One region of the Aquipseudomonas campi genome, then DNA from elsewhere that is predicted to be linked to it. Evidence: predicted binding sites of a transcription regulator. Region 1 holds the regulator's gene; the other holds the start of a gene.
What was found. The regulator FliA, encoded in region 1, starts transcription of late flagellar genes. The targets are predictions, from matches to a motif close to CTAAAGTTTNNNNNNNNNNNGCCGNTAA.
Positions count from the first base shown of each region.

Region 2: a site for FliA is predicted at 3,012-3,039, ahead of HNE05_RS05745 (methyl-accepting chemotaxis protein). Genes of this name have one in related genera too.

Region 1 is NZ_CP053697.2:1,984,152-1,999,670, reverse strand. Features, by position in the region: gene HNE05_RS09250 (chemotaxis protein CheW) at 1-25, opposite strand, end outside; gene HNE05_RS09245 (CheW domain-containing protein) at 136-972, opposite strand; gene HNE05_RS09240 (ParA family protein) at 1,060-1,848, opposite strand; gene motD (flagellar motor protein MotD) at 1,901-2,779, opposite strand; gene HNE05_RS09230 (flagellar motor protein) at 2,798-3,538, opposite strand; gene HNE05_RS09225 (protein-glutamate methylesterase/protein-glutamine glutaminase) at 3,538-4,662, opposite strand; gene HNE05_RS09220 (chemotaxis protein CheA) at 4,703-6,925, opposite strand; gene HNE05_RS09215 (protein phosphatase CheZ) at 6,955-7,740, opposite strand; gene HNE05_RS09210 (chemotaxis response regulator CheY) at 7,760-8,134, opposite strand; gene fliA (RNA polymerase sigma factor FliA) at 8,216-8,965, opposite strand; gene fleN (flagellar synthesis regulator FleN) at 8,962-9,795, opposite strand; gene flhF (flagellar biosynthesis GTPase FlhF) at 9,892-11,217, opposite strand; gene flhA (flagellar biosynthesis protein FlhA) at 11,230-13,353, opposite strand; gene HNE05_RS09185 (hypothetical protein) at 13,502-14,326, opposite strand; gene flhB (flagellar biosynthesis protein FlhB) at 14,458-15,519, opposite strand, start outside.
Region 2 is NZ_CP053697.2:1,270,200-1,286,719, forward strand. Features, by position in the region: gene ftsB (cell division protein FtsB) at 1-13, shown strand, start outside; gene ispD (2-C-methyl-D-erythritol 4-phosphate cytidylyltransferase) at 10-720, shown strand; gene HNE05_RS05745 (methyl-accepting chemotaxis protein) at 832-2,970, opposite strand; gene HNE05_RS05750 (M48 family metallopeptidase) at 3,151-3,972, shown strand; gene HNE05_RS05755 (ester cyclase) at 4,007-4,450, opposite strand; gene HNE05_RS05760 (TMEM165/GDT1 family protein) at 4,555-5,139, opposite strand; yybP-ykoY riboswitch at 5,229-5,343, opposite strand; gene HNE05_RS05765 (class I SAM-dependent methyltransferase) at 5,453-6,451, opposite strand; gene HNE05_RS05770 (2-hydroxyacid dehydrogenase) at 6,486-7,454, opposite strand; gene HNE05_RS05775 (LysE family transporter) at 7,534-8,163, shown strand; gene HNE05_RS05780 (thiolase family protein) at 8,315-9,490, opposite strand; gene HNE05_RS05785 (fatty acid--CoA ligase) at 9,663-11,345, shown strand; gene HNE05_RS05790 (DUF1302 domain-containing protein) at 11,563-13,491, shown strand; gene HNE05_RS05795 (DUF1329 domain-containing protein) at 13,524-14,891, shown strand; gene HNE05_RS05800 (winged helix-turn-helix domain-containing protein) at 15,024-16,520, shown strand, end outside.

The sequences.
Region 1 (15,519 bases):
TACCTTGCGCAGACGTTTTCTTCATTTCCCTAGCCTCGTCTAAAACCACGTTGGGCGGCATACGCGGGTGCACCCCGCTGTCATTACTGTCGCTGTCATTACTATAGAGCCCCGCGCCAGGCGGGGCCGAGCAAATTAATGGCGCTTGGCGGATGCCTGCTTGCGCGTCGCACCACTGGCGATCAACTCGGCCAGGACAGACACATCCAGCAGCGCGCACATGTGTTCGATCACCGTGCCGGCCAACCAGGGCCGCTGGCTACGCTGACTGCGCCACTTGACCTCATCCGGCACCAGGCGGATGGAGCGACTGACCTGATGCACCGCCAGCCCCCACTCGTAGCCCTCGACCGAAATCACGTACTGCAGGCCATCGCGAAAGTCGTCACGGTAACGTTCGGGCATCACCCAGCGCGCCGTATCCAGCACCTTCAGGTTGCCGGCCTGGCTGGGCAATATGCCGAGAAACCAGTCGGGCTGACCGAACAAGGGGGTCAGCTCGGCATTGGCCAGCGGGTAGATGGTGCCCAAGCACACCAGCGGCACCGCCAGAGTGAGGCCGGCGACATCGAACAACAAGCATTCGAAGGGCTCCTCGGCCCAGCTCGGTCGGCCATCGACGCTGAACTTGGCCGGCTCGACCGGAAGTTGCGGCTCCTGCTGCTCGACCCGCGCCTCTATCACCGGCGCGACGGGTTCAATTACCGGCACGTTGACGGCAGGCGGCAACTCGATGGTGGGCAAAACCAGGGGACGCGCTTCGGCTAGCGCCAGCGGCCGCTCGACAGGAGCGGCAAGCACCGGATGCGGCGTCAGGCGCGCATCACGCACCTGCTCCTCGATAACGGCCGCTTCGAATTCGTCCAGAGTGATGCTCTGCTCCAGCTCGGCAGCCGCTTCCTGCAGCAAGGCATCCAGATAGGATTGCAAGGCCTGCTGAGGTCGGGTGGCGGTGGCAACAGTACGACTCATAACGGACTTCCACAAAAAAGGGTTCTACAACCTATCGGCCGGCCTACTGCATGACTTGAACCGATACCCTCAGCATAGGCCAGCATTTCAGGCTACCTGGGTTGCTGGCGATGCCGCCAGCAGATGCTTGAGCAAGGCACGGTAGGCAATCACGCCACGGCTGTTGGCATCGAACTGCGAAGGGGTCTGCCCGGCACGGCTAGCGTCGCGCAAGCGCGTATCAACCGGCACGTAAGCCTGCCACAGATGCTCCGGATAGGAATTGCGCAGCACGCGCAGGGTATTCAACGACGCCTGAGTGCGGCGGTCGAACAGGGTCGGCACGATGGTGTAGGGCAACGCCTGCTTGCGCGAGCGATTGATCATGGCCAGGGTACTGACCATGCGCTCCAGGCCTTTCACCGCGAGGAATTCGGTCTGTACCGGAATCACCAACTGCTGGCTGGCTGCCAGCGCGTTGACCATCAGCACGCCGAGCAACGGCGGGCTGTCGATGATCGCGTGGTCAAACTGGTTCCATAGCTGCGCCAGGCTCTTGGCAATAACCAGCCCCAGACCACTCTGCCCCGGCGATTGCCGCTCAAGCGTGGCCAGCGCCGTGCTGGAGGGCAGCAGTGAAATACGTTCGTTGCTGGTCGGCAGCAATAGGCGCGCCGGCAAGCCTTCAGGCACAACCCCCTGGTGCTGGAACAGGTCGAAACAGCTGTGCTCCAGACTGTCCGGATCGTGCCCGAAATAGCTGGTCATCGAACCATGCGGATCGAGGTCGACTATCACCACGCGCTTGCCGGCGTCGGCCAGCAGGCCGGCCAGAGCGATGGATGTGGTGGTCTTGCCGACCCCACCTTTTTGATTGGCTACTGCCCAGACTTTCATCTTCATCGTCCTCCCGGCACGGCCATTACCTTACCGAGAACTGATTGTCGCCTCATGGCGCAGGCGTCGGAATATTGGCGGAATCCCCAGCAGGGACCGCTACCGGGGTCACCGGTGCAGGTTGCGTGCCAGCCCGTTGCAGCGCCGCATCGGGCTTGGCATTGGCACTGCCTGTTCCACTGATACTGCGCCTTACCTCCAGATTACGCGAGATCACCAGCACCACGCGGCGGTTACGCGCGCGCCCCTCCGCGGTGGCGTTGTCCGCCACCGGCTGGAACTCACCATAACCCACCGCAGCCAGCCGCCCCGGATCAACCCCATCCATCGCCAGCATGCGCACGATGCTGGCCGCACGCGCTGTCGACAGTTCCCAGTTGCTGGGGTACTCAGCCGTACTGATCGGCAGATTATCGGTAAAGCCTTCGACGTGGATCGGGTTCTCGTAAGGCGCGAGGATCTTCGCCACCTTGTCGATCAGGGTGAAGGCCAACTCGTTCGGCACCGCATCGCCGCTGGGGAACAGCAGGCTGGAATTCAGCTCGATCTCGATCCACAACTCATTGCCACGCACGGTCAGCTGCTCGGCATTGACCAGGTCACCGAATGCATCCCGCACGCTGCTGGCGATCTCTTGCAGCGGATCTTTCGCCTGCGGCGATGAACTGTTCGGGTTGTCCTCGATCATCGAGCGATCGGGTTCAGTGGTGCGCGGTTTCTCCTCGCCGATGGGAATCGGCTTGATCGCCCGCTCCGGCTCACTGAACACCCCGACCAGGCTCTGCGAAAGCACCTTGTACTTGCCTTCGTTGATCGAAGAAATCGAGTACATCACCACAAAGAAGGCGAACAGCAGGGTGATGAAGTCCGCGTAGGACACCAGCCAGCGTTCGTGATTCTCATGTTCTTCGTGGTTGCGTCGCCGGGCCATGTCGGTCCCCTGCCCCTGTCAGTCCATGAAGCCTTGCAGCTTCAGCTCGATGGAGCGCGGATTCTCACCCTCGGCAATGGACAGAATGCCTTCCAGCAGCATTTCGCGATAACACGACTGCCGGCCGGCAATGGCCTTGAGCTTGTTGCCCACCGGCAACAGCAGCAGGTTGGCGAAAGCCACGCCATAGATAGTGGCCACGAAAGCAACAGCGATACCGCTACCCAGTTTGCTCGGGTCAGCCAGGTTGCCCATCACATGGATCAGGCCCATCACCGCCCCAATGATGCCAATGGTCGGCGCATACCCGCCCATGCTTTCGTAGACCTTGGCAGCCTGGATATCGCGGCCTTCCTGGGTATACAGATCGACCTCGAGAATACTGCGAATGGCTTCGGGCTCGGCGCCATCGACCAGCAACTGCAGGCCCTTGCGCGCATAAGGATCGGTCTCGGTGTCGGCAATCGGCTCCAGTCCGAGCAACCCTTCCTTGCGCGCGGTCATGCTCCAGCCGACGACCTTGGCGATACCCCCGGCCAGATCGATCCGCGGGGGAAAGAGAATCCAGCGCAGGATGACCAGCGCGCGCTTGAACACACTGACCGGCGCCTGCAGAAACGCCGCGCCCAGGGTGCCACCAATCACGATCAGCGCGGCGGGACCATTCAGCAGAGCCCCTAGATGACCACCCTCCAGGTAGTTGCCACCGATAATGGCGACAAATGCCAGGATGATCCCAACAAGACTCAGTACATCCATCAGATGCAGGCCTCGGCCAGATGACGGCCAATATCTTCGAGCGAGTAGATCGCATCCGCGAGGTCTGCTTTGACGATGGCCATCGGCATGCCATAGATCACACAGCTGGCCTCGTCCTGCGCCCACACCTGGCTGCCGCTCTGCTTGAGCAGACGTGCCCCTTCGCGGCCATCGGCGCCCATGCCGGTGAGGACCACGGCCAACACCTTGTCGTTATACGACTTGGCGGCCGAGCCGAAAGTGATGTCGACACAGGGTTTGTAGTTCAGACGCTCATCGCCCGGCAGAATGCGCACAGTGCCACGCGGATCAACCATCATCTGCTTGCCACCGGGCGCCAGCAGGGCGAGACCGGGGCGCAGCACGTCGCCATCCTCGGCTTCCTTGACGGAAATCCGGCACAGCTTGTCCAGCCGTTCGGCGAATGCCTTGGTGAAAGCAGCCGGCATGTGCTGGATCAGCACAATGGGCGACGGGAAATTAGCCGGCAGCTGAGTCAACACCCGCTGCAGGGCCACCGGGCCACCGGTAGACGTACCGATAGCCACGAGCTTGTAGGACTTACGCTTTGGGGCAGGCGAGTTCCCCCCGGCAGATGCCGTGGCGCCGGCGTGTGCAGTCGCCGCCCGTGCAGCCGGAGCCGCTGCGGGTGCAGCACTGCGGGCTGTCGCGGCAGGCGTAACCGGTGCCGCTACGGGCGCCGAACTGTAGCCGCTATTACGGCGGTTACTGCGGGCAATCGAATGAACCTTCTCGCACAGCAGCGCCTTGACCTTCTCCGGGTTACGCGAGATGTCTTCGAAGTTCTTCGGCAGAAAATCCACCGCGCCGGCATCCAGCGCATCCAGGGTGACCCGGGCGCCTTCGTGGGTCAGCGAGGAGAACATCAATACGGGCGTCGGACAGCGCTGCATGATGTTTCGTACCGCCGTGATGCCGTCCATCATCGGCATCTCGTAGTCCATGGTGATCACGTCCGGCTTCAATGCCAGCGCCTGATCGATCGCCTCGCGGCCATTGGTCGCGGTACCGACCACCTGGATATTCGGGTCGGCGGAGAGAATTTCCGATACCCGGCGACGGAAGAAGCCGGAATCGTCCACCACCAGGACCTTGACAGCCATAAACACTCCTGAGCGACTGGCGATGCCAGGCCGCAATCAATCAGAGACGACGCGCGTAGCGCTTGAGCATACTCGGTACGTCGAGGATCAGGGCAATGCGCCCGTCGCCGGTAATAGTCGCGCCGGACATGCCAGGAGTGCCCTGCAGCATCTTGCCCAGTGGCTTGATCACCACTTCCTCCTGACCGACCAACTGGTCGACCACGAAGCCGATGCGCTGGCTGCCAACCGTAAGTATCACCACATGACCTTCACGCTGCTCTTCGTAGCTGGCGCCACGCACCAGCCAGCGCTTGAGATAGAACAGCGGCAGGGCCTTGTCGCGCACGATCACCACTTCCTGACCGTCCACCACGTTGGTACGCGACAGGTCGAGGTGGAAAATCTCGTTGACGTTGACCAGTGGGAAGGCAAAGGCCTGGTTACCAAGCATGACCATCAGGGTCGGCATGATCGCCAGGGTCAGCGGCACCTTGATGATGATCTTCGAGCCCTGCTCCTTGACCGAGTGCACGTTGATGATGCCGTTGAGCTGGGAAATCTTGGTTTTCACCACGTCCATGCCCACGCCACGGCCGGACACATCGGAAATCTCGGTCTTGGTCGAGAAGCCCGGGGCGAAGATCAGATTGAAGCACTCGGTTTCGCTCAGACGATCCGCGGCATCCTTGTCCATCAGGCCCTTTTCGACGGCCTTGGCGCGGAGAATCTCCGGATCCATGCCTTTGCCGTCATCGGAGATCGACAGCAGAATGTGGTCGCCTTCCTGCTCGGCCGACAACACCACTCGGCCACCACGCGCCTTGCCCGAACTCTCGCGCTCTTCCGGCATCTCGATACCATGGTCGACGGCGTTGCGCACCAAGTGCACCAGCGGATCGGCCAGGGCCTCGACCAGGTTTTTGTCGAGATCGGTTTCTTCACCGATCAGTTCCAGATTGATCTCTTTCTTGAGCTGGCGCGCCAGGTCGCGAACCAGGCGCGGGAAGCGGCCGAAGACCTTCTTGATCGGCTGCATACGGGTCTTCATGACCGCAGTCTGCAGATCCGCAGTCACCACATCGAGGTTGGAAACGGCCTTGGACATGGCCTCGTCGCCGCTGTTCAGGCCCAGGCGCACCAGACGGTTACGCACCAGCACCAGCTCACCGACCATGTTCATGATCTCATCCAGGCGCGCGGTATCCACCCGCACCGTGGTCTCGGCTTCACTGGCGGCTGGCGGGGCTTTGTCTGCTGCGGGGGCTGGCGAAGGTGGTGGTGCGGCAGCTTTTACCGGTTCGGCCTTGGCCGCAGGTTTGGCGACTGGCTTGGCGGCAGCAGGCTTTGCGGCAACAGGTGTGGCCGGCGGCGCGGCTTTCACCGCCGCGACAGGCGCGGCGGCCGGCACCGCGGCCGTTTCATCGAACTTGCCTTTGCCGTGCAGCTGATCGAGTAGTGCCTCGAATTCGTCATCGGTGATGTCGTCGCCCGCTGCTGCGCTAGCCGGCGCTTTGGAAACAACAGGAGCGGGTTCTTCCTCAGCCGCTACGAACTTGCCCTTGCCGTGCAGCTGGTCAAGCAGCGCCTCGAATTCGTCATCGGTGATCTCGTCACCGGCCTTGGTCGGAGCTGCCGCAACGGCAGCCGGCGCAGCTACGACAGGCTCGGCGAACTTGCCCTTGCCGTGCAACTGATCGAGCAATGACTCGAATTCGTCATCGGTGATTTCATCACCGGAAGCTGCCACGGGAGGCGCGCTCTGCTCACCCGGTTCACTGATCGCTTCGAGCAACTGCTCGAACTCGCTATCGGTGATGTCACCAGAAGCGACCTCAACTGGCGCCTCTTCGGGCTCCAGTTCTGCTTCGGGCTCGGCGACTTCATCCGCGCTTTGCGGGTCAGCCAAGCGCGCCAGCGCTGCCAGCAACTCGGGGGAAGCCGGAGTGACAGTCGTGCGCTCGCGCACCTGGCTGAACATCTCGTTGACCGCATCCAGAGCCTGCAGCACCACGTCCATCAGTTCGGCAGTGACTCGCCGCTCACCCTTGCGCAGGATGTCGAAGACGTTTTCCGCGATGTGGCAGCACTCCACCAGCTCGTTCAGCTGAAGGAAACCTGCGCCCCCTTTGACCGTGTGAAAACCGCGGAAAATAGCATTGAGCAGATCCGTATCATCCGGTCGGCTTTCCAGCTCGACCAGCTGTTCGGACAGCAACTCAAGAATTTCGCCGGCCTCAACCAGGAAGTCCTGGAGGATTTCTTCATCGGCGTCGAAGCTCATCGGTGCGCTCCAAAGGCTCTGTTAGAGCCTTAAAATCCCAGGCTGGACAGCAGATCATCGACATCGTCCTGATTGGATGCGACGTCCTCACGCTTATCGGCATGAATCTGCGGACCTTCACCCCGGGAAGGCTCTTTTTGTTGTTCTTGCTCGGCGCGTAGCGCCTCGTGGTCATGCTGGATACCAGCAAACCGATCGACATGGCTGGCCATCAACACCAGCTTCAGCAGATTTCCTTCAACCTCGGTGACCAGTTGCGTCACGCGCTTGATCACTTGGCCGGTCAGGTCCTGATAGTCCTGCGCCAGCAAAATGTCGTTCAGGTAACCGGAGAGCTTCTGGCTGTCACGCTCGCTGTGAGCGAGGAACAGTTCGATACGTTTAGCCAACTCGCGGAAGGCATCGGCGCCCAGCTCGCGGCGCATGAACTTGCCCCAGTCGGCGCTGAGACTCTGCGCCTCGTCACCCAGGCCATTGACCAGCGGCGCGCTCTGCTCGACCAGATCCATGGTGCGGTTGGCCGCTTTCTCGGTCATCGTCACTACATAGGAGAGCCGTTCAGTAGCATCACTGATCTGCGAGATTTCCTGAGCGTGGGGATTACCGGGATCGATCTGAAAATTGACGATGGCGTTGTGCAATTCCCGCGTCAGCCGGCCAACTTCCTGATACAGGCCACGGTCGCGGGTCTGGTTGAGTTCGTGAATGAGTTGTACGGCTTCGCCAAAACGGCCTTTTTCCAGGCTGTCGACAAGTTGCGTTGCATGCATCTTCAGGGTCGATTCAAGCTCGCCCAGGGAGTCATCGTGTGCCATAGCGCCCTCGTGGCGAACATCAGCCATTAACCCGCTCGAAGATCTTTTCGATCTTCTCCTTCAGCACCTGAGCCGTGAACGGCTTGACCACGTAGCCATTCACCCCGGCCTGCGCGGCCTCGATGATCTGGTCACGCTTGGCCTCGGCCGTCACCATCAGCACCGGCAGGGTTTTCAGGCGATCGTCGGCACGCACCGCGCGCAACAGGTCGATGCCGGTCATGCCGGGCATGTTCCAGTCGGTCACCAGAAAGTCGAAGCTGCCACTCTGCAGCATCGGCAATGCGGTCACCCCGTCATCCGCCTCGGCGGTATTGGTAAATCCCAAATCACGCAAGAGGTTCTTGATGATCCGTCGCATCGTCGAGAAGTCATCAACGATGAGGATTTTCATGTTCTTGTCCAAGTCGACCTCCGTACAGTCTTAAACGTCACCGGCCCCCGGAGACGCCGCAATCATGAAACCGGTAGCCCTTCAGCTGGCCCGCCACTCACCCAGACGCGCACGCAAACGTGCGGCGCACTGGCTGTGCAGTTGACTGACACGGGACTCACTGACTCCCAGGACCTCACCGATTTCCTTGAGATTCAGTTCTTCGTCGTAGTACAGCGCCAAAACCAGGCGTTCGCGCTCCGGCAAGTTGGCGATGGCTTCAGCCAGCGCCGACTGGAAGCGCTCGTCTTCCAGCTCATGCAGGGGTTCGGTCTGGGTGCTCCCGGTGTCTTCATGCATGCCGCCATGTTCACCGTCCTGCATCAGGTCGTCGAAACTGAACAGGCGGCTGCCCAAAGTGTCGCCAAGAATGCCGTAGTAATCCTCGAGACTCAATTGGAGTTCGGCCGCAACCTCTTGATCTTTAGCGTCTCGACCCGTGCGGGCTTCAATCTTTCTGATTGCGTCGCTGACCATGCGGGTGTTGCGGTGTACCGAGCGCGGTGCCCAGTCGCCCTTGCGCACCTCGTCGAGCATGGCGCCACGGATGCGGATACCGGCGTAGGTTTCGAAACTGGCGCCCTTGCCTCCGTCATATTTCTTCGAGGCTTCGAGCAGGCCGATCATGCCGGCCTGGATCAGATCATCCACCTGAACACTGGCCGGTAGCCGTGCCAGCAGATGGTAGGCAATACGCTTGACCAGCGGCCCGTAGCGCTCAATCAGCTGGTGCTGGGAATCCTGCGCCTGCGCCTTGTTGTACATACGGAGTCCACTGGCTGCTGCTGTCATACCGCCGTTCCCGCGATCGGTTGCTGCACCAAACGTTCGACGAAAAACTCCAGATGGCCGCGCGGGTTGGCCGGTAAGGGCCACGTGTCGACTTTCTGGGCGATCGCCTTGAACGCCAGTGCGCACTTCGAGCGCGGGAAAGCTTCATAGACCGCGCGCTGCTTCTGCACGGCCTTGCGGACTGACTCGTCGTACGGCACGGCACCCACGTATTGCAGGGCCACATCGAGGAAACGGTCAGTCACTTTAGTCAGCTTAGCAAAGAGGTTGCGACCTTCCTGCGGGCTGTGGGCCATATTGGCCAGAACACGGAACCGACTCATGCCGTAATCGCGGTTGAGCAGCTTGATCAGGGCATAGGCGTCGGTGATCGAGGTCGGTTCATCGCAGACCACGACTATCACTTCCTGGGCGGCGCGAACGAAGCTGACCACGCCATCACCGATGCCGGCAGCGGTATCGATCACCAGCACGTCGAGGTTGTCGCTGATGTCGCTGAAGGCCTGGATCAGGCCGGCATGCTGCATGGGCGTCAGTTGCACCATGCTCTGCGTGCCGGAAGCGGCCGGCACCACACGAATGCCGCCGGGCCCCGGGATTAGTACGTCCTTGAGGTCGCACTCGCCGGATATCACGTCGGCCAGGGTGCGCTTGGCCGTGAGGCCAAGCAGCACATCGACGTTGGCCAGGCCGAGGTCGGCGTCCATCAGCATGACCCGACGGCCGAGATCGGCCAGCGCCAGTGACAGATTCACCGACACGTTGGTCTTGCCGACGCCACCTTTGCCGCCGGTCACTGCAATCACCTGTACGGGATGCAAACTACCCATGTTTTCTACACACCTTGTCTTGCCTGGACTGGGCTGATCGGGCAACTACACCGACCTTTCCTCAACACTAGATCGCCTTGACCGCTACTGCCTGCCCTAACCCGCCCGCCTGGCCGGATTGTGGTACAGACCGGCGAATACATCTGCCATGGCTTCTTCGCTCGGATCTTCCGTGGTTTGCAGGCTGACGGCGCGACTCACCAACTGGTGGCTGCGCGGCACCTGCACATCGTCCGGAATCTTCGGCCCATCAGTCAGATAGGCTACCGGTAGATGCTGGCTGATAGCCAGCCCTAAAACTTCGCCAAGGCTGGTGGCTTCATCCAGTTTACTCAGGATGCAACCGGACAGACCGCAGCGCTTATAACTATGGTAGGCCGCCTTGAGCACTTGGCTCTGGCTGGTGGCGGCCAGCACCAGGTAATTTTTGGCATTCACGCCGCGCCCTGCGAGGCTTTCCAGCTGCATGCGCAGAGCCGGATCGTTGGCTGGCAGGCCGGCGGTATCGATCAGCACCACGCGCTTGCGCGCCAGCGGTGCCAGAGCTTGAACCAGCGACTGGCCCGGATCGACCTGAGTCACCGACACATTGAGGATACGCCCGAGAGTCTTCAGCTGCTCCTGGGCACCGATGCGGAAGCTGTCCATACTCACCAGGGCAATGCTCTGCGAGCCGTATTTGAGTACGTAGCGCGCCGCCAGCTTGGCCAGGGTGGTGGTCTTGCCCATGCCGGCCGGGCCAACCAGGGCGATCACCCCACCCTCTTCCAACGGCTCGACTTTCGGCGTCTTGATCGCGTGGGCCAGATGCGCCAGCAGCATGCGCCAGGCCTGGCGCGGTTCGGCCACCTTGCCGACACGTTCCAGCAGCGCCTTGGACAGCTCAGCGGACAGGCCCATGCGCTGCAGGCGACGCCACAGATTGGCCTGTTGCGGCTTGCGGGTCTGCAGCTGGCCCCAGGCAATCGAGCCCAGCTGCACTTCGATCAGTTCACGCAGGCCATGCAGCTCAAAGCGCATGGCATCGATGGCGCCCTGGTCGGCGCTCGGGCGAGCAGCCACGGGGGCCGCCTGCGGGGCTGCCGGGCGCTGCGGTTTGACCATCGAGGCCGGCAGCTCCGGGGCAATGATCGATTCGTTGGCGAACAGCTGGCGATCCTTGCGCTCATCGGCACTCGCCCGGCTGCTCAGGTCGGCCTGGGCAGTGGCGATCTTCGCCTGGGTCTTGCGCAGCTCGGCTTCCAGCGCCGGGTTGGGCTGGCGCACCGGCTCGGCCGGCAGCTGATAGTCCAGCGCGGCAGTCAGCTCGACACCGCCGGCCACCCGACGGTTGCCGATGATGGCAGCGTCGGCGCCCAGCTCATCGCGCACCAGTTTCATGGCTTGACGCATATCGGCGGCGAAGAAGCGTTTGACTTGCATGGCTTAGAACCCTCAGTTCTGGCCGACCGTGGCAACGATCGTGACCTGCTTGTTATCCGGTATTTCCTGATAAGCCAGGACATGCATGCTGGGTACCGCGAGCCGCGCAAAACGCGAGAGCATCGCCCGAACCGGGCCGGCTACCAGCAGGATCACCGGTTTGCCGAGCATTTCCTGGCGCTGCGCCGCTTCCACCAGGGAGCGTTGCAGCTTTTCGGCCATGCCAGGTTCGAGGAGGATGCCATCCTCGGAGCCCTGACCGGCCTTCTGCAGGCTATTGAGCAATATCTGTTCCAACCTGGGTTCCAGAGTGATCACAGGCAGCTCGGGCTCTAGTCCCACAACGCTTTGCACGATTGCACGAGCCAGCGCGACACGCACCGCGACGACCATCGCGGCGGGATCTTGACTCTTTGGCGCCACATTGGCGATGGCTTCGGCGATGGTGCGAATGTCGCGTACCGGCACCTGCTCCTGCAGCAAAGCCTGCAACACTTTAAGCAGGGTCGACAGCGACACCAGGCCCGGCACCAGCTCTTCGGCCAACTTCGGCGAGCTCTTGGCCAGCAGCTGCAGCAGCTGCTGCACTTCCTCATGACCGAGCAGTTCGTGGGCGTGCTTGTGCAGCACCTGGTTGAGGTGCGTGGCGACTACGGTACTGGCGTCGACCACCGTGTAGCCAAGCGATTGCGCCTGGTCGCGCTGGGTCGGGTCGATCCACACCGCCTCCAGGCCGAACGCCGGGTCCTTGGCGGCAATGCCGTTGAGGGTGCCGAACACCTGCCCCGGGTTGATCGCCAGTTCGCGTTCCGGGTACACCTCGGCTTCGGCCACGCTGACGCCCATCAGGGTCAAACGGTAGGCATTCGGCAGCAGGTCGAGGTTGTCGCGGATATGCACCGAGGGCATCAGAAAGCCCATCTCCTGGGAGAGCTTCTTGCGCACCCCCTTGATCCGCGCCAGCAGCTGCCCGCCCTGGGCCCGATCGACCAGCGGGATCAGACGATAACCCACCTCCAGGCCGACCATGTCCACCGGGGTGACATCATCCCAGCCCAGCTCCTTGACCTCCGGGGAGCGCTGCGCCGGCAGCAGTTCCTGCTGGCGCTGGACTTCCTTGACCTCTTCTTCCTTGCCCTTGCGCTGCTTGTTGGCGATCCAGTAGGCAGCGCCAGCGGCCACCAGGCCGAGGCTGATGAAGGAGAAATGCGGCATGCCCGGCACCAGGCCCATGGCGATCATGATGGCCGCGGCAACCGCCAGTGCGCGTGGCGAAGCGAACATCTGCCGGCTTACCTGGGCGCCCATGTCTTCCGAGGTCGACACGCGGGTGACCATGATCGCCGCCGCAGTGGACAGCAACAGCGAGGGAATCTGCGCCACCAGGCCGTCACCGATGGTCAGCAAGGTGTAGATGCGCCCTGCATCGCCGAAGGACAGATCGTGCTGGAACATGCCGATGGCGACGCCGCCGATCAGGTTGATGAACAGAATCAGCAGACCGGCAATGGCGTCGCCGCGGACGAACTTGCTGGCACCGTCCATCGAGCCATAGAAGTCGGCTTCCTGGGACACTTCGGTACGCCGGCGCTTGGCTTCCGGCTGGTCGATCAGGCCGGAGTTGAGGTCGGCGTCGATGGCCATCTGTTTGCCAGGCATGGCATCCAGGGTGAAGCGCGCGCTCACCTCGGAAATACGCCCGGCACCCTTGGTGACCACCACGAAGTTGATGATCATGAGGATGGCGAACACCACCGCACCGACCACGTAGTTACCGCCGATCACCACCTCACCAAAGGCCTGAATCACCTTACCGGCGGCATCGTGACCGTCCTGACCGTGCAGCAACACCACCCGCGTGGACGCCACGTTCAGCGCCAGACGCAGCAGCGTCGCGGCCAGCAGCACCGTCGGGAATACGGCGAAATCCAGCGGGCGCAGGGAATAGATCGCCACCAGCAGGACCACGATGGACAGCGCGATACTGAAGGTGAACAGCACGTCGAGCAGGAATGGCGGGATCGGCAGCATGACCATGGCGAGCATGACCAGCAGCATCAGCGGGATGCCCAGGTTGCCGTGGCGTAACCCCGACAGGTTGGTGCGTACGTCACCGATGATTTGCGCGCGATCCACTGCCACTTGTTTTCCCCAGCCTATTCAATCTTTTGACGCGAAAGCGCGCCGTGCTGGAGTTATGGCAAGAAGCATTCCAACTTGCTCGACGAGCCTGCAGCGCCCGCAGAGCATGGGCCGCCCTGCGGGCTGCTGGGCGGCTCAGGGGCTAGGCGGCAATGCGCTGACGCACCCGTGGATCGCCCGGCAGGTAGCCACCGGTCACCCGTTGGTAAGCCTCAGAGGTGCGCTTGCCGGGAATGCCGTCGACCTTGACGAAGATCCCCGGGAAGGTATTCAGCCAACCCTGTAGCGCCTCGACCCGCCGCGTCTCGAGTGGATCGGCGCAGGCACTCATCGAGTAGGCCACCACCAACGGCCCGGTTGCCGCCTCTGGTTTGGGCTGATCGGCGAACTCGACCAGGCCGCGCTCGGCCATGCGCCGCAGCAACACAGCGGCGCCACATTGCTTGGAAACCGCGCTGTCGGACCAAGTCCCATCCGCCACGTATTTACCGCTGCTGTAGTGGTTGCAATAGCTCCACAGATAAGGCGTCAGCACATGCGGGTGGTGCAGGCGATAGCCGAAGCCGTTGTACAACTCCAACTGGTAGAGCGTGCCGGCCAGACTCCAGTCGGTCATAGCGCCCAGCTTCTTCAGCAGCAAGGCATCTTCGGCGCTCTCTTCCCAGGGGAACGGTGGATTGCCGGTCTTTGGCCGCCCGGCGGGTACCTGCACGGTACGCGCCGTCAGGGGATCGCCGTTGTGCAGGTGACCGCTGAAGCTTTGCCCGCTTTCCATGTTGTGCACCACCGCGATGAAGCCCCAGGGAATGCCCAGCGCCTGGCCTACCTGCTGGTAGCGCGGGCGGTTGCCATTCAGCTTGTCGATCAGGGCTTCGACCTCGCCGGCCTTGGCCGGGCGGATCTGGCAGCTATTGAAGAGGTGTTCGTATTCGCCGCGCAGGGCGCTGGTGAGGGCAATTCTGGCCATGAGGCTCTCCGATACAGTTGGTCTGACTCCGTTCAGGTTCAGTACCACGGCAACGGCAAGGCCACCGACCTACTAGCAGGTGTAGGTCGCACGGCAGAGCTGTCAAAGGCAGGCGACGAACGTACAGCGCACTACTCGTCGCGGCGCAGATCCGGCGGGATCGGCAGGTTGTTCAACGGGCTCGGGCGCTTGCCCTTGCCAGCGCGGAACTGCTTCAGTTGGTAGACGTAGGCCAGCACCTGGGCCACGGCCAGGTAGAGGCCGGCGGGAATTTCGTGATCGATTTCGGTGGAGAAGTACACCGCCCGCGCCAGGGCGGGTGATTCCAGCAGGGTGACCTTGTGCTCCTGGGCGATCTCGCGAATCTTCAGCGCCAGGAAGTCGCCACCCTTGGCCAGCAGCACCGGCGCATTGCCCTTGGCCGGGTCGTACTTGAGGGCCACGGCGAAGTGCGTCGGGTTGGTGATCACCACGTCGGCCTCCGGCACCTGCTGCATCATCCGCCGCTCGGCCATCTGCCGCTGCAACTGGCGGATCTTCGACTTGACCTCGGGCTTGCCCTCGCTGTCCTTGTACTCGTCGCGCACTTCCTGCTTGGTCATCATCAGCTTCTGCTTGGCATCCCAGAGCTGGAACGGCACATCCACGGCGGCAATCAGAATCAAGCCACAGGCCAGCCACAGGGTGCTCTGGCCGACGATCAGGGCGCCATGCAGGATGGCCGATTCGACCGGTTCATTGGCCAGCGCCAACAGATCGTCCTGATCCGCCGAGAGCACGGCCAGGCCCACCAGCAGGATGATCACGAATTTGGCCAGGGCCTTGAGCAGCTCGACCAGCGCCTTGGTCGAGAACATGCGCTTGAGCCCTTCCCAGGGATTCATCCGGCTGGCCTTGGGTTGCAGCGCTTCGATGGAGAACAGCCAGCCGCCCAGGGCGATGGGGCCGATGATGGAGGCAATCAGCAGCACGATCAGGAACGGCTGCATCATTTCCAGCGCGGCCTGGCCCGCCGCCAGCAGGTACAGCGCCATGCTGCGGTCATCCAGCAGCACCTCGCGCGGCAAGGCGAAATTGGCGCGCATGATGTCGAGCAGGGCATCGCCCATCTGCCCGCCGTACATCAGCAACGCCACGGCACCGGCGAGGGTCACCGCGAGGGTGTTGAGCTCCCGGGAACGGGCGATCTGGCC
Region 2 (16,520 bases), 710 kb from region 1:
GCTGGCCGAATGACCGCTGCCGCCTTGCCACCATTCTGGGTGGTAATTCCCGCTGCCGGCATCGGTTCGCGCATGCGTGCAGACCGCCCCAAGCAGTACCTGCAGTTGGCCGGACGCAGCATTCTCGAACACACCCTCGATTGTTTTCTCGATCATCCGCAGCTCAAGGGCCTGGTGCTCTGCCTGGCGGCGGACGATCCCTTTTGGCCAGTACTGCCCGGAGCCAGTGATCCACGCATCCAGCGGGTCGATGGCGGCGGCGAACGGGCCGACTCGGTGCTCAATGGCCTGCTGCACCTGCGCGAGCTGGGTGCGCAGGAAGGCGACTGGGTGCTGGTGCATGATGCGGCGCGGCCCAACTTGGCGCGCGCTGACCTCGATCTGCTGCTGGCTGAGCTGGCCGATGACCCGGTTGGCGGCCTGCTCGCCGTGCCGGCACGCGACACCCTCAAGCGCGCCGGTGCGGATGGTCGGGTGCAGGAGACGGTGGATCGCAGCGTGATCTGGCAGGCCTACACGCCACAGATGTTCCATTTCGCCGCGTTGCATCGTGCCCTGGCCGACGCCCTGGTCGCGGGCGTGGCGGTGACAGACGAGGCGTCGGCGCTGGAGTGGGCGGGCTTGGCCCCACGCCTGATCGAGGGGCGGGCGGATAACCTGAAGATCACCCGCCCGGAAGACCTGGAATGGCTGCGCCAGCGCTGGCCGCACAAGGTATGAGCCTGCCGTTGTAGGAGCGAGCTCTGCTCGCGAACCTGGCAGCGCGCAAGCTTCGCGAGCAGAGCTCGCTCCTACAAAGACTCGCGCGGCTTGGTACCGCGCTATTGCCTGCTACACCCTGAACTGATTGATCAGCCGGCGTTGCTGCTCGGCCAGCTTGGTCAGCTCGGCGCTGGCCTGGCTGGCTTCGTCGGCGCCGCCAGCCACTTCCCCTGCCACCTGACCGATATTGGTGACGTTGCGGTTGATGTCTTCGGCCACCGCGCTCTGCTCCTCGGCGGCACTGGCGATCTGCGTGTTCATGTCGTTGATCACCGACACCGCCTGGGTGATCGACTCCAGCGCCTGGGCGGCGGCGGCGGCCTGCTGCACGCTGTCGTCGGTGCGCGCCTGGCTCTGCTCCATGACGCTGACCACTTCGCGGGTGCCGTGCTGCAGCTGCTGGATCATCGACTGGATTTCTTCGGTGGCCTGCTGGGTCTTCTGCGCCAGGTTGCGCACCTCGTCGGCGACCACGGCAAAACCGCGGCCTTGTTCGCCGGCCCGTGCCGCCTCGATGGCGGCGTTGAGGGCGAGCAGGTTGGTCTGCTCGGCGATGCCGCGAATGGCGGTAAGAATGGCGTTGATGTTCTCGCTGTCCTTGGCCAGGGTCTGCACCACGCTGGTGGCGCGGCCGATCTCGGTGGCCAACGAGGCAATCGCGTTGGAGGTTTTCTGCACGATGTTCTTGCCGTCGTTGGCCGAACGGTCGGCATGGTTGGCGGCCTCGGCGGCCTGGGTGGCATTGCGCGCCACGTCCTGGGCGGTGGCGGTCATCTCGTGCACGGCGGTGGCGACCTGGTCGATCTCGGCCATTTGCCGCTGCACGCCTTCGTTGGTGCGGATGGCGATGTCGGCTGTGTGTTCGGAGGAGTCGCTGACCTTCTGCACCGAGGTGACCACGTCGCGGATCATGTTCTGCAGTTTGTTGAGGAAGGTGTTGAAGCCTTTGGCGATCTGCCCGAGTTCGTCGACCCGGTCGACCTGCAGGCGCTTGGTCAGGTCGCCATCACCCTTGGCGATATCGTCGAGCATCAGCACCATTTGCCGCAGCGGTTGGGCGATGCCGTAGCCGACGAACCAGATCACCAGCAGGCCGACACCGGCGACCAACAGGCCGACCAGGGCCATGCCGAAGGTGTCTTCCTGTGCTTGCTCGGCAAGGCCGCTCTGGAGTTTTTTCAGGTCGGCAAATACCGCGCTGGTCGGCAGCTCGATGGCCAGGGTCCAGCGAGTCGAAGTGCCTGCAACCTGAAAGGGCAGCAGCAGTTCGAACAGCTGATGTTCCTCGTCGAGGTTGCTGATCGGCTGGTCGTTGTTGCTCTGCTTGAGCCGGTCGAGCAGTTCGCTGTCGAGGGCTTTGCTGGCGGGCTGGCCGATCAGGCTGGCGTCTTTGGTAGCGGCGATCAGGGTGCCATTGGCGGCGATCAGCGCCAGTTCGCCGGCGCCGTCATACAGCTCGCCTTTGGCGGTGTTCAGCAGACCCTGAATGAAGTCCAGGGCCAGGTCATTGCCGACGACTCCCTTGAACTGGCCGTCGACCAGGATGGGCGCGTTGAACGCGGCGACCAGTACCTGTTTGCCACCGAAGTCGAATGAGGCCGGGTCGATTACACAGGGTTGCTTGGTGGCTTTCGGGCACAGGTAATACTCACCTTCACGAACCCCGGTGGGCAGTATTTTTTCGCTTTCCATCTGAGCTACGGTCAGCGGATCAAGCTTCAGATTGTTGCCGTCACGGTACCACCAAGGCATGAAACGCCCGGTTTCGTCGTAGCCGTTTTCCTTCTGTCCGGCATACAGGTCGTCATCCTGATCAAACGCATCGGGCTCCCAGCCAATATAGAGATCAATCAATTCGGGGTTTTTGCCCAGATATACACCGACCAGTGCGGAGAGCTCTTCACGGCTCAAACTGATGGCAGGTGCGCCATCCGCGCCGCCACCCATCTGGCTGTTGAGGGTGGCCAGCGATTTGGCGAGGTTCATCGGCGCTTCGAACTGGCGCTGCAGGTCGCCAACCTGGGCTTCGGCCAGGGCAACCAGGCGCTGATTGATCACTTCCTCCAGCAGAGCCTGGGTGCGTTCCTGCACCAGGCTCTGGGTACGTGATCCGGCGAACAGGGCATACAGCACCAGTGCCACGACCACAGCCAGAATGCTGGCTCCCGCCAGGGTGACGACGGAAAACTGGATCGACTTGAATTGCATGGGGACTCCACAACTGTCTGGTTGTTGCACCGGTCCCTGGTTTATCGGCCACAGAGCAATAAAGCATTAGCGGGCCATGCAACTAGCAAAGAACGCCGTGGGTCATAGTGCAAGTAGTGCGGGTTGTTCTGTCATCGCGGCCGACCTAGCATACGTGCCCTGTTTTGACGGAGGACTGCTATGAACACCCCTTTTCGCCTGGCCGGGCTAGCGCTCTGCACGCTGCTGACGGCTTGCCAGGCCGTGAATACCACCAGCGGTGGCGCCGTTGGTGTCGAGCGCAAGCAGTACATGTTCAGCATGCTGTCGACCGCCGAGGTCAACCAGATGTATGCGCAGTCCTATCAGCAGACCCTCAGCGAGGCATCGAACCAGGGTGTGTTGGATAAGCGCAGCAAGAATGCCAAGCGTGTCGATGCCATTGCCAGGCGTCTGATCGCCCAGGCCCCGGTGTTTCGTGCGGATGCGGCGCAGTGGGACTGGCAGGTCAATCTGATCGACAGCAAGGAGCTGAATGCCAACTGTGGGCCGGGCGGCAAGATCATCGTCTACAGCGGCCTGATCAAGCAGTTGCAGCTTACGGACGATGAACTCGCTGCGGTGATGGGCCATGAGATTGCCCATGCGCTGCGTGAACACAGTCGCGAGGCGATGTCCAAGGCTTATGGCATGGAAATGGCCAAACAGGGCGCGGGGGCCTTGCTGGGGCTAGGTCAGGACAGCCTGGCGCTGGCCGATGCGGCCGTGCAATACGGCATGACCTTGCCCAACAGTCGTGGTAACGAGAACGAGGCGGACATCATCGGCCTGGAGCTGGCCGCGCGCGCCGGCTACAACCCGAATGCGGCGATCAGCCTGTGGCAGAAGATGAGTCAGGCCGGCGGTGGCGCGCCACCGGAGTTCATGAGTACGCACCCATCGTCCAGCACACGTATTTCCGCGTTGCAGGCGGCCATCCCCAAGGTCATGCCGTTGTATCAGCGGGCCAGGGGCAAGCAATGAAGTAGCAGCGGCGCCCGAGGGCGCCGTTTTCATATCAGGGCAGGGCCTTTTCCGCGAACGGGCGGGTTTCTAAACCGAGCTGGGCGCGGAAGCTTTCCATGTCGAACATGGTGCAGATCTCGCGGATATCGCCGGCCGGGGTAAAGGTCCAGAAGGCCATGGCGGAGATGCTCATGACCTTGTCGCTCGGCGGGTAACCCAGGGCTGGTTTCTCGATGGTGCCGATCAGGGTGCTCCAGGTGACGACCTTGTAGCCCTCGGCGATGCAGTCCTCGATCACCACTTCCAGATCCGGCATGGCATGGCGGATGTCCTGCACCATCTGCACGTAGCCGCTGCTGCTCAGCGGCTTGCCCATGAACGAACTCTTGTAGAGAAAGTCTTGGCTGTGCAGTTGTTCGGCCAGGGCCAGGCGGCCCTTGTTCCAAGACAGGTCGATATGCTGGCGAACGCGTTTCTTCATCTCTTCCAATGACATCTACTGCTCCTTGCCTGAGTTGGTAACTGCGCAACTTGCTGCACAGATTACCAGTCTGGCGGATGCCGTCATCAACTCTGCAAAAAGCACGGGTGCGCCGTTGTTCAGGCGCCGCTGCCCAGGCCCAGCGCTTGAGCGGCTGCGTAAAGGGCCAGGGCGGCAAACGCCAGGGCGGCGAGGCGACGAATGAGCGTCAACGGCAGACGATCGGCGGCAAAGTTGCCGGCCAGCACGACCGGCACATTGGCCAGCAGCATGCCCAAGGTGGTGCCGATGACCACCAGGATGAAGTCCGGGTATTGCGCGGCCAGCATCACGGTGGCGATCTGCGTCTTGTCGCCCATCTCGGCGAGGAAGAAGGCCACCAGTGTGGTGAGGAAGGGGCCATAGCGCTTGAGGCTGGAGGCTTCGTCATCGTCGAGCTTGTCCGGAATCAGCGTCCACAAGGCCACGGCGGCAAAGCAGGCGGCCAGAATCCAGCTCAGGGTGGTGGTCGAGAAGAAGCTGGCGACCCAGTTGCCGATGGCGCCTGCGGCGGCATGATTGGCCAGGGTGGCGACGACAATGCCCCAGATGATCGGCCAGGGTTTGCGAAAGCGCGCGGCCAGCAGCAAGGCGAGCAGTTGCGTCTTGTCACCGATTTCAGCGAGGGCAACGATGGCGGTAGGGACGAACAGGGATTCCAACATCAGGCGGTTCCTAAGGGGCGGGTTTGACTGTGCTATGACACGTACGACCTCCCCGCCCCGGGTAAGGTGTGCGTGTCATAGGTCTTGTCAAACCCCGGCCGGTGAAGGCCTTGGGTCGCATGCGCCATGCTCTGCGGAGCAAGTGTGTTGACGCATGCCGGGTGAGCGGGCGCTCACGGGAGACTACTCCCCTAGGACGGGCGGCATTTTGCCCAACTCGGCCGGGTAGGGCAACCCGCAAAGGCGACCGGTCATCAGTAGGGCGGGTGAAACCCGCGTCAGCAGCACCGCGGGTTGCACCCGCCCTACGCGGTCAGCGACGGATAGCGCGGTAGATGCGAAAACCTTCGGCGTCCTTGAGCGTCTGGCAGCTGCCCAGGTGCTGCTCGATCAGCGGTGGGTACTTGAGGAAGCTGTTGGCCACCAGGCGCAACTCGCCGCCGCGCACTAGGTGGCTGGCCGCCTGGCGCAACAGGTGTTCGCTGGCCTGGTAGTTGGTGTGCACGCCCTGGTGGAAGGGCGGGTTGCTGAGGATGGCGGCCAGTTCCTGGGGCGCCGCATCGATGCCATCGCCGGCAATCACCGTCCCCTCCAGGCCATTGGCGGCCAGGGTCAGGCGGCTGCTTTCGACGGCAAAGGCATCCACATCCAGCAGGCTGACCTGGTTCTGCGGGTAGCGGCGCTTGAGCACCGCGCCGAGTACGCCGGCGCCGCAGCCGAAGTCGAGCAGGTGGCCGCTCGGTAGGCCATCCAGCTGCTCCAGCAGCAGCGCGCTACCGCGATCCAGGCGCCCGTGGCTGAACACCCCGGGCAGGCTGAGCACCTGCAGCGGGCCGTCGCTCAGCTCCAGCTCATAGCGTTGCGCCAGGCTGTGTAACTCAGGAGCAGCGGGGGCTTGCGTGACGCTGACCTGCCACAGCTGGCAGTGGCGGGCACTGTCCAGCTTGCGCGGCTTGCCGTAGGCAGCCAGCTGCTTGGCGGCGCGCTCGATGCCGCCGCGTTTCTCGCCGACCAGAAACAGTTCGCGTCCGCCCAGGCGGGCGGCCAGGGCCTGCAGCAGGTAATCGGTGAGTTCGCGTGATTTGGGCAGGAACAGCACGGCGCTGTCGAAACTGCGCTGCGGTGCACCAGTGCCGAACTGGCTGCGCCCGGCGAAGCGTGCGTCCAGTACCTGCTGCTCGCCGGCATGCCAGCTCCAGCCATGGGCGTGCGGCAACTGGCCGAGCAGATCATCGGCGGGCAGCCCGGCGAGCAGCAGGTCGCCCTGGAAGAGTTCTGCCTGGCGCAGGAGTACTTCGCTGCGTGGGTCCATTCCTGTTCTCCGGCCGCTGAAAAAGGCGCGTAGTTTACCCGCTGACTACTCGCTTGGGCGCGCCGGAAAAGAACGCCGTGGCGTTCTCGGCCAGTTGCCCGACGATGCGCTGGCGCGCCTCGCGGCTGCCCCAGGCATTGTGCGGGGTGATGATCAGGCGCGGGATATCTGGCGCCAGTAGCGGATTGCCATGGCGCGGCGGCTCCTCGCTGAGCACATCGAAGGCTGCACCGCCCAGATGGCCGGCGCGCAGGGCGTCGGCCAGCGCCTGTTCGTCGACCAGGCCGCCACGGGCGGTGTTGATCAGCAGCGCTTGGGGTTTCATCAGGGCCAGCTCGGTGGCGCCGATCAGGTGGCGCGTGTCTTCGGTCAGCGGGCAGTGCAGGCTCAGCGCATCGACCTGCGGCAACAGCTCGTGCAGCGGTAGGCGGTCGGCGCGTGGCGGCCGGCCGGGTAGGGCGCCGAGCAGTACGCGCATGCCGAAGGCCTCGGCTAGGCGCGCCACTGCGCCACCCAGTTCGCCGTGGCCGAGCAGGCCGAGGGTCTTGCCTTCCAGCTCGATGATCGGGAAGTCCAGCAGGCAGAACTGGCTGGCGCGCTGCCAGGCGCCGTTGCGGATGGCGCGCTGGTAGTCCGGCAGGCGGGTGGCCAGGGCGAGCAGCAGCATCAGGCAGTGCTGCGCTACCGAGGGCGTGCCGTAGCCCTGGCAGTTGGCAACCACGATGCCCCGTTCGCGGGCTGCCGCCAGGTCGATATTGTTGGTGCCGGTAGCGGACACCAGGATCAGTTTGAGTTCGGGGCAGGCGGCCAGGGTGGCGGCATCCAGCGGCACCTTGTTGCTGATCGCCACTTGGGCGCCTTGCAGGCGTTCGGCCACCTGCTCAGGTGCGCTGCTGGCATGCAGTGTCAGCTCGGCGAAACCCTGGCGCAGTGGCGTCATGTCCAGATCGCCGAGATCGAGGGAGGCGTGGTCAAGGAAGACCGCGCGGATGCTGTTATTCATCAACTGTGCCTGTCGTCAGCAAGGGGGCTGGCGTAAGGTTGCCAGCCTGGACGGATGTTTCCCACTATTTGGAGGTTGTATGTACTGGGCTGAGTTCCTCACTGTGGCGCTGATCCACCTGCTGGCCGTGGCCAGCCCGGGGCCGGATTTTGCCATCGTGGTGCGCGAGAGCGTGGCCCATGGCCGCCGTGCCGGCACCTGGACCGCTGTGGGTGTCGGCACCGGCATCTTCGTGCATGTCGCCTATTCGCTGCTGGGTATCGGGCTGATCGTGTCGCAGTCGATCGTGCTGTTCAACGCGCTGAAGTGGCTGGCGGCGGCCTACCTGTTCTATATCGGCATCAAGGCCTTGCGCGCTCGCCCGGCGCCGGCGGGTGCCCTGGAGGTACAGACTGATGGGCTGGCGCGCTCGGCACGCAGCGCGTTCATGACCGGCTTCGTCACCAATGGCCTGAATCCCAAGGCCACGCTGTTCTTCCTGTCGCTGTTTACCGTGGTGATCAATCCGCATACCCCGCTCACCGTGCAGGCGGGTTATGGGGTCTACCTGGCCTTTGCTACTGGCTTATGGTTCTGTCTGGTCGCGCTGTTGTTCAGTCAGGCGCGGGTGCGTGCAGGTTTCGCGCGGATGGGTCACTGGTTCGACCGGATGATGGGCGCCGTGCTGGTTGGTCTGGGCATTAAGCTGGCCTTTACCGAGCTGCGCTGAGCGGTGCCGTTGTAGGAGCGAGCTCTGCTCGCGAAGCGCTTTACGGGCCTGATTCGCGAGCAGAGCTCGCTCCTACAAGTGCTGTGTACCTTCTCAAGCCATATGTCATAAAAAAGCCCCGCCTAGGCGGGGCTTTTCGTTGGCGCACTAGTTACAGCAGTTCGATGGCCACTGCAGTGGCTTCGCCGCCGCCGATGCACAGCGAGGCCACGCCGCGCTTGCCGCCTTTCTTCTGCAGGGCGTTGATCAGGGTGACGATCAGGCGCGAGCCAGTCGAGCCGACCGGGTGGCCCTGGGCGCAGGCACCGCCGTAGACGTTGACCTTGGCGTGATCCAGGCCGTGCTCGCGCATCGCCAGCATGGTAACCATGGCGAAGGCTTCGTTGATCTCGTAGAGATCGACGTCGGCCTTGCTCCAGCCGGACTTCTTGAACAGGTTGCTCATGGCGCCGATCGGCGCGATGGTGAACTCGCTCGGGTCCTGGCTCTGGGTGGCGTGAGCGACGATCTTCGCCAGCGGCTTGAGGCCGCGTTTGGCCGCTTCCTCAGCGGTCATCAGCACCAGGGCGCTGGCACCGTCGGAGATCGAGCTGGCGTTGGCGGCGGTGATGGTGCCGTCCTTCTTGAACGCCGGCTTGAGGCCGGGGATCTTCTCCAAGTTGGCGTTGAGCGGCTGCTCGTCGTCCTTGACCAGCACTTCGCCCTTGCGGCTGGTGACGGTGACCGGGACGATTTCGCTGGCCAGCGAGCCGTCGGCGATGGCGGCCTGGGCGCGCTTTAGCGACTCGATGGCGTAGGCGTCCATCTCTTCACGGCTGATGCCGTACTTGTTGGCGGTTTCCTGGGCGAAGGAGCCCATCAGGCGGCCGGTGCGGGCATCTTCCAGGCCGTCGAGGAACATGTGGTCCTTGATCTCGCCATGGCCCATGCGCAGGCCGGTGCGGGCCTTCTCGAGGATGTAGGGGGCATTGGACATGCTTTCCATGCCACCTGCGACCATGATCTGGTTGCTGCCGGCCTTGAGCGCGTCGAAGGCCTGCATCACGGCTTTCATACCAGAGCCGCACAGCTTGTTGATAGTGGTGCAGCCGGTGGCGGCAGGCAGGCCGGCACCCAGCGAGGCCTGGCGGGCCGGGCCCTGCTTGAGGCCAGCGGGCAGCACGCAGCCCATGATCACTTCCTGCACGTCGGCGGGCTGGATGCCCGCACGGGCCACGGCTTCGCGGATGGCGATGGCGCCCAACTCCACGGCGGGCACACCGGACAGGCTGCCCTGAAAGCCACCCATGGGGGTGCGGGCGCCGCTGACGATGACGATATCGGACATCGGTATTACCTCTTGTTGGAAAACCTAATACCACTTACTCGAGACGATTCTACTCCGTGACTAAAAGTGGCCAAAGAGTCATGGGGAAAATCATTCTTTGGGCTGATTTAGCACGGGTTGCGCCCCTCTAGATTGGGCGCCATAGAACAACTCCAAGAAATCAGGTGCCGACATGCTGCAGACCAAGATCATCCCGCCAACCGAAAGTGCTAACCAGGCGCCGCTGCTGATCAAGCGTCTGCTGCTCTCCGGCGTCCGCTATGAAAAGACCCGCGAGATCGTCTATCGCGATCTGGTGCGCTACAACTACGCCACCTTCAATGAGCGTGTGGCGCGCCTGGCCAATGCGCTAAGCGACGCCGGGGTCAAGGCTGGCGATACCGTGGCGGTGATGGACTGGGACAGCCACCGCTACCTGGAGTGCATGTTTGCCATTCCGATGATCGGCGCGGTGCTGCATACCATCAACATCCGTCTGTCTGCCGATCAGATCCTCTACACCATGAACCATGCCGAGGATAAGTTCGTCCTGGTCAACAGCGAGTTCGTGCCGCTCTACAAGGGCATAGAAAGCCAGCTGACCACCGTGGCCAAGACCATTCTGCTGACAGATGCGCCGGAAAAAACCGCAGACATCGCCAATCTGGTGGGCGAGTACGAGAACCTACTGGCCGCTGCCAGCACGAAATATGACTTCCCGGATTTCGACGAAAACTCGGTGGCCACCACCTTCTACACCACCGGTACCACGGGGAATCCCAAGGGCGTGTACTTCACCCATCGCCAACTGGTGCTGCACACCCTGGCCGAGGCCAGTGTGTTGGGCAGTCTGGATAGCGTGCGCCTGCTCGGTACCAGTGATGTGTACATGCCGATCACACCGATGTTCCACGTGCATGCCTGGGGCATTCCTTACGTGGCTACCATGCTGGGCGTCAAACAGGTTTATCCCGGTCGCTACGAGCCGGACATGCTGTGCCGGCTGATTCGCGAGGAGAAGGTGACCTTCTCACATTGCGTGCCGACCATCCTGCAGATGATGCTCAATGCACCCAGCGCTCAGGGCTATGACTTCGGTGGGCTGAAGGTGATCATCGGCGGCAGCGCGCTGAATCGCGCCCTCTACGAAGCAGCCAAGGCGCGCGGCATTCAGCTTACGGCTGCCTACGGCATGTCCGAGACCTGCCCGCTGATTTCCTGTGGCCATATCAATGACGAGTTGTTCGCGGGCAGCGAAAGCGAGCGCATCAGCTATCGGATCAAGGCGGGTGTCCCGGTGCCGCTGGTGGAAGCGGCCATCATGGCTGCGGACGGGAGTCTGCTGCCGGCCGATGGCGAGACTCAGGGGGAGCTGGTGCTGCGTGCGCCCTGGCTGACCATGGGCTACTTCAACGAGCCACAGAAAAGTGCTGAGCTGTGGGAGCACGGCTGGCTGCATACCGGCGATGTGGCGACCCTGGATGACTTCGGTTTCATCGATATTCGCGATCGCATCAAGGATGTGATCAAGACCGGTGGAGAATGGCTGTCTTCGCTGGAGCTGGAGGATCTGATCAGTCGCCATCCTGCCGTGCGTGAAGTGGCAGTTGTGGGGATTGCCGACCCGCAGTGGGGGGAGCGTCCATTTGCGTTGCTGGTCGTTCGCGAGGGTCAAACCCTCGATGCGCGGGGGTTGAAGGAGCATCTCAAACCCTTCGTCGAGCAGGGCAGCATCAACAAGTGGGCGATACCCAGTCAGATCGCACTTGTTACCGATATTCCCAAGACCAGCGTGGGTAAGCTGGATAAGAAACGCATTCGCTTGGATATCGCCCAGTGGCAGGCTGCGGGGAGTGCATTCCTGTCTACGCTGTAGGCGCCTTGTCACGCCAATCGCGGCCTTTTGTCGAGAACCGAGCAAACGCTTGGCTTGTAAATTGCTGTCAATGGCGTGCTTTGAGCTCGTATGAGTTTCGTGACTCAGCGGTCTAGAGGGGTTGGGCTCGGAAATCACACTTTCGGGGGATCAAGCTCAAGAGGCCACTGGCTATAGTCCGCACCATCCATAACAAAAAACACATGGAGTAGCGTCGATGACAACAACTAAACCGTTCTGGCGTCTGGCCAAACTGCCTCTGGCAGTCAGCCTCGCCTCAACCCTGGCTGCCCCGGCATTCGGCGTCACCTTCAATATCGGTGAGATCGAGGGTCAGCTCGACTCCTCTCTCTCCGTGGGTGCCAGCTGGTCCACAAAAAGTGCCGATCCTGATCTGATCGGTGTCAACAACGGCGGCCAAGGCCTGTCGCAGACCACCGACGACGGTCGCCTGAACTTCAAGAAGGGCGAAACCTTCTCGAAGATCTTCAAGGGCATCCATGACCTCGAGCTGAAGTACGGCGACACCGGCGTGTTCGTCCGTGGCAAGTACTGGTACGACTTCGAACTGAAGGACGAGAGCCGTCTGTTCAAGGATATCGACGACAGCAACCGTAAAGAGGGTGCCCAGGCATCCGGTGCGGAAATCCTCGACGCCTTCGTCTACCACAACTACTCCATCGCCGAGCAGCCGGGCTCCGTGCGTCTGGGCAAGCAGGTGGTGAGCTGGGGTGAAAGTACTTTCATCCAGAACAGTATCAATGCCATCAACCCGGTCGACGTTTCCGCATTCCGTCGTCCTGGTGCCGAGATCAAGGAAGGCCTGATCCCGGTCAACATGTTCTACGTGTCGCAAAGCCTGACCGACAACCTGTCGATGGAAGCTTTCTATCAGCTGGAGTGGGATCAGACCGTAGTCGACAACTGCGGCACCTTCTTCTCCCAGGTGGACGTGGCGGCAGATGGTTGCGATGACAATCTGCGTCTGTTGACTAATAACCAGGCACGACTCGCCGCACTTGGTGGCATTCTGGCTGCCAATGGTATCGATCCGTTGGACTCAAACGTTGAGGGCAATCTTGTTCGCCGCAGTGACGATAAAGATGCTCGTGATGATGGTCAGTGGGGGCTTGCATTCCGTTACTTCTACGAGCCTCTGGACACCGAGTTCGGCGCCTACGCCATGAACTACCACAGTCGCGCACCGATTCTTAGCGGCGTGGCGCCTGATCAAGCAACATACGATGCCGCAGGTCAGATTTTAGGTAATCCTGGGTTAAATGCTGTGGGATTGGCTGGGCCGGCAGCCGCTCTTGCGATTGCAGGTAACTCTAGTTATTTCATGGAATACCCTGAGGATATTCGCCTTTATGGTTTGAGTTTCTCTACCACTCTGCCTACAGGTACTGCCTGGAGCGGGGAAGTCAGTTATCGCCCCAATGCTCCAGTGGCGCTCAACACTACTGACGTCCTGTACTCAGCAGTTCGCCCGATTGAGAGTTCGGACCCTGCGTTCGGTAACCCCTTCGCGGATGCATCTGTACTTCCCGGTAGCCCCGGTGCTATTCAGCACGGCTACAAACGTAAAGAAGTGACCCAGATTCAAACCACCTTCACCCACTTCGTGGATCAGGTGATGGGCGCCAGCCGTCTGACTCTGGTGGGCGAAATTGGGGCGACCTTTGTGGGTGGTCTGGAGCACTCCAGTGACGTGCGCTATGGCCGTGATCCGATCTTCGGCCCAGGTGAGCTGCCGAATGGCACATGCGAAGCACTGAACAATGTCACCGTTGCTGGTGCCGAAGGCAATGCTGATTTCAGCAACGCCACTAAAGACTGCAACGATGACGGCTTCACCACTCACAGCTCCTGGGGCTACCGCACTCGCGCCATCTGGGATTACCCGGACGTGTTTGCTGGTGTGAACCTGCGCCCGAGCGTGGCTTGGTCGCATGACGTCGACGGTTACTCGCCGGGTCCAGGTGCCAACTTCGAAGAAGGTCGCAAGGGCATAAGTCTGGCCGTGGAAGCCGAGTACCAGAACACCTACACGGCCAACCTGTCCTACACCGACTTCTTCGGTGGCGACTACAACACCCAGATTGACCGTGACTTCGTTGCGCTGAGCTTCGGTGCCAGCTTCTAAGCGACCAGGATCCTTTGAGGAAAGACATGCAAATGAAAACAACAAAATACCTGCTGCAATCCGGTGCTCTGGCTCTGTCCCTGATGGCTACCAGTGTGATGGCTGCAGTTTCTGCCGATGAAGTAGCCAAACTGGGCACCAGCCTGACTCCGCTGGGGGCGGAGAAGGCCGGTAACGCCGATGGCTCTATTCCCGAGTGGACCGGCGGCCTGCCGAAATCTGCCGGTACCGTTGATGAGCGCGGCTTCCTGTCCAACCCGTTTGCCAGTGAGCAGCCGCTGTTCACCATCACTGCGCAGAACCTGGATCAGTACAAGGACAAACTGACCCCGGGTCAGGTCGCGATGTTCAAGCGCTATCCGGACAGCTACAAGATCCCGGTTTACAAGACCCATCGTTCCGCCACTGTTCCGCAGAACGTGCAGGAAGATGCCAAGTTCAACGCCGCCAACACCAAGCTGGTCGAAGGTGGTAACGGCCTGGAGAACTTCAAGTCCGCTTACCCCTTCCCGATGCCGCAGAACGGCCTGGAAGCGATCTGGAACCAGATCACCCGTTACCGCGGTGGCAGCGTGCGTCGTCTGGTCACCCAGGCCACTCCGCAGCCGAACGGCTCCTACAGCCTGGTGTACTTCCAGGACGAGTTCAGCTTCCCGACCAGTCTGACCGACTATGACCCGAGCAAGCCGAGCAACATCCTGTTCTACTTCAAGCAGCGTGTAACCGCTCCTTCGCGTCTGGCTGGTAACGTGCTGCTGGTGCACGAAACCCTCAACCAGGTGAAAGAGCCGCGTCTGGCCTGGCTGTACAACGCCGGTCAGCGCCGCGTACGTCGTGCCCCGCAGGTTTCCTACGACGGGCCAGGTACTGCTGCCGACGGCCTGCGTACTTCCGACAACTTCGACATGTACAACGGTGCACCTGACCGTTATGACTGGAAGCTGAACGGCAAGAAGGAAATCTATATCCCGTACAACACCTACGCGCTGGATTCGCCGAAGGTCAAGTACGCCGATATCGTCAAGGCAGGTCACATCAATCAGGAACTGAGCCGTTACGAGTTGCACCGTGTGTGGCACGTGACCGGTACCCTGAAGGCGGGCGAGCGTCACATCTATGCCAAGCGTGATGTGTACATCGATGAAGATACCTGGCAGGCCGCGGTAATCGACCACTACGACGGTCGTGGTGCTCTGTGGCGTGTGGCTGAGGCCCATGCTCAGTACTACTACGACAAAGAAGTACCGTGGTACACCGTGGAAACCCTGTACGACATCATCTCCGGTCGTTACCTGGCCCTGGGTATGAAGAACGAGGAAAAACAATCCTACGACTTCAACTACAAGGCTGGCACCAGCGATTACACCCCGGCAGCCCTGCGTCAGGCTGGCGTGCGTTAATTCGCTACCCGCAACAAGAAAAGCCGGCCTAGTGCCGGCTTTTTTCTTTCCGGGGACGAAGCGGACTTCAAATACGGGGAGCAAGGGGATAGGCTGCGCTCATTTAACCGCCGATGAGCCGCAATCTGCCCAGTGACTGACCTGTCCCGCTCGCCCAGCATCGCCTGTTTGCCTGTCAATCCTGGGGAAGGGCGTTTCTTTCGCCCGCCGTTGCCAGACGGGTACGTTCTGCGTCCACGTTTGTGTGAGCGGCTTGCCGAGGGTATGGCGGGGCGTTTGTTGCTGGTCTGTGCGCCGGCAGGCTTTGGTAAGAGCTCTCTGGCCATCGAGTTTTGCGAGCGCTTGCCGGAACAGTGGCAGAGCCTCTGGCTTGGCCTGAGTCGGCGCGACAGCGATCCCGGGCGTTTCCTGGAGCGTCTACTGGATGGCTTGCGCCAGTCGTTCCCGACCATCGGCGAGGAAGCGCTGGGCCTGTTGAAGATGCGCCAGAGGCATCAGCCGTTTGCCTTCGAAGAGCTGCTGGATGGGCTGCTCGATGAGTTGGGGCAACGCCTGGATCCTGCGGCCCCCCTCTTGCTGGTTCTGGACGATTACCACCTGGCCCAGGGCGCGGTGCTGGATCGTTGCCTGCAGTTTTTCCTCAATCACTTGCCGGCCGGAATGCTGCTGCTGGTTACCAGCCGCCAGCGTCCGGATTGGCACCTGGCACGCCTGCGCCTGTCACGGCTGCTGCTCGAGTTGCAGGAGCAGGATCTGCGTCTGACCACGGAGGAGACCCAAGAGCTGCTGGCCAGCCAAGGGGCAAGTCTCGATGGTGAGGCCTTGCACAATCTCTTGCAGCGCAGCGAGGGTTGGGTGGCTGGGCTGCGCCTGTGGCTGCTGACGGCGGATGAAGCGGGTGGCGACGAGTCGGTGCGGGACCTGCACGGCGCCCAGGGCCTGATCCGCGACTACTTGCTTGAAGAAGTGATTGAGCGCCAGCCCGCCGAGGTGCAGAGCTTCCTTTACGATACGGCGTGCCTGGAGCGTTTCTGCGTCGAGCTGTGCGATGCGGTGCGTGAGAGTCATGACAGTGCGGCGATCCTGCAACACTTGCAGGCCAACCAGATATTTCTGGTACCGCTTGATGAGCATGGGCGCTGGTTCCGTTATCACCACCTGTTTTCCGACTTGCTGCGCGCCAGTCCGGCTCTCGGTCTGTCGCTGCCGCTATCGAGCCTGCACCTGCGCGCCTGCCGCTGGTTCAGTGGGCAAGGCGTCCTCGATGAGGCGGTGGAGCAGGCCTTGCGCGCCGGTCAACCGGATGTGGCAGCCAGTCTGGTGCAGAACTTCTCCGAAGAGCATCTGCTGGCCGAGCAAAATGTGGCCATGCTGCTGCGCTGGAAGATGGACTTGCCCGATAGCCTGCTGAGCAGCACGCCGCGCCTGATCGTGTTGTACAGCTGGGCTCTGGCCTTGGCCTGTCAGCTGGATGCGGCGGAAGACCTGGTCAGCCAGCTTGCGCGTTTCCTGCCCGCCCCCACGGCGGTGGAGCAACAATCGCTGCTGGCCCAATGGCTGGCCGTAAGTGGCGTGATTGCCCGTGGTCGTGGTGATAGCACACGGGCCGAGGAATATTGCACGGCGGCC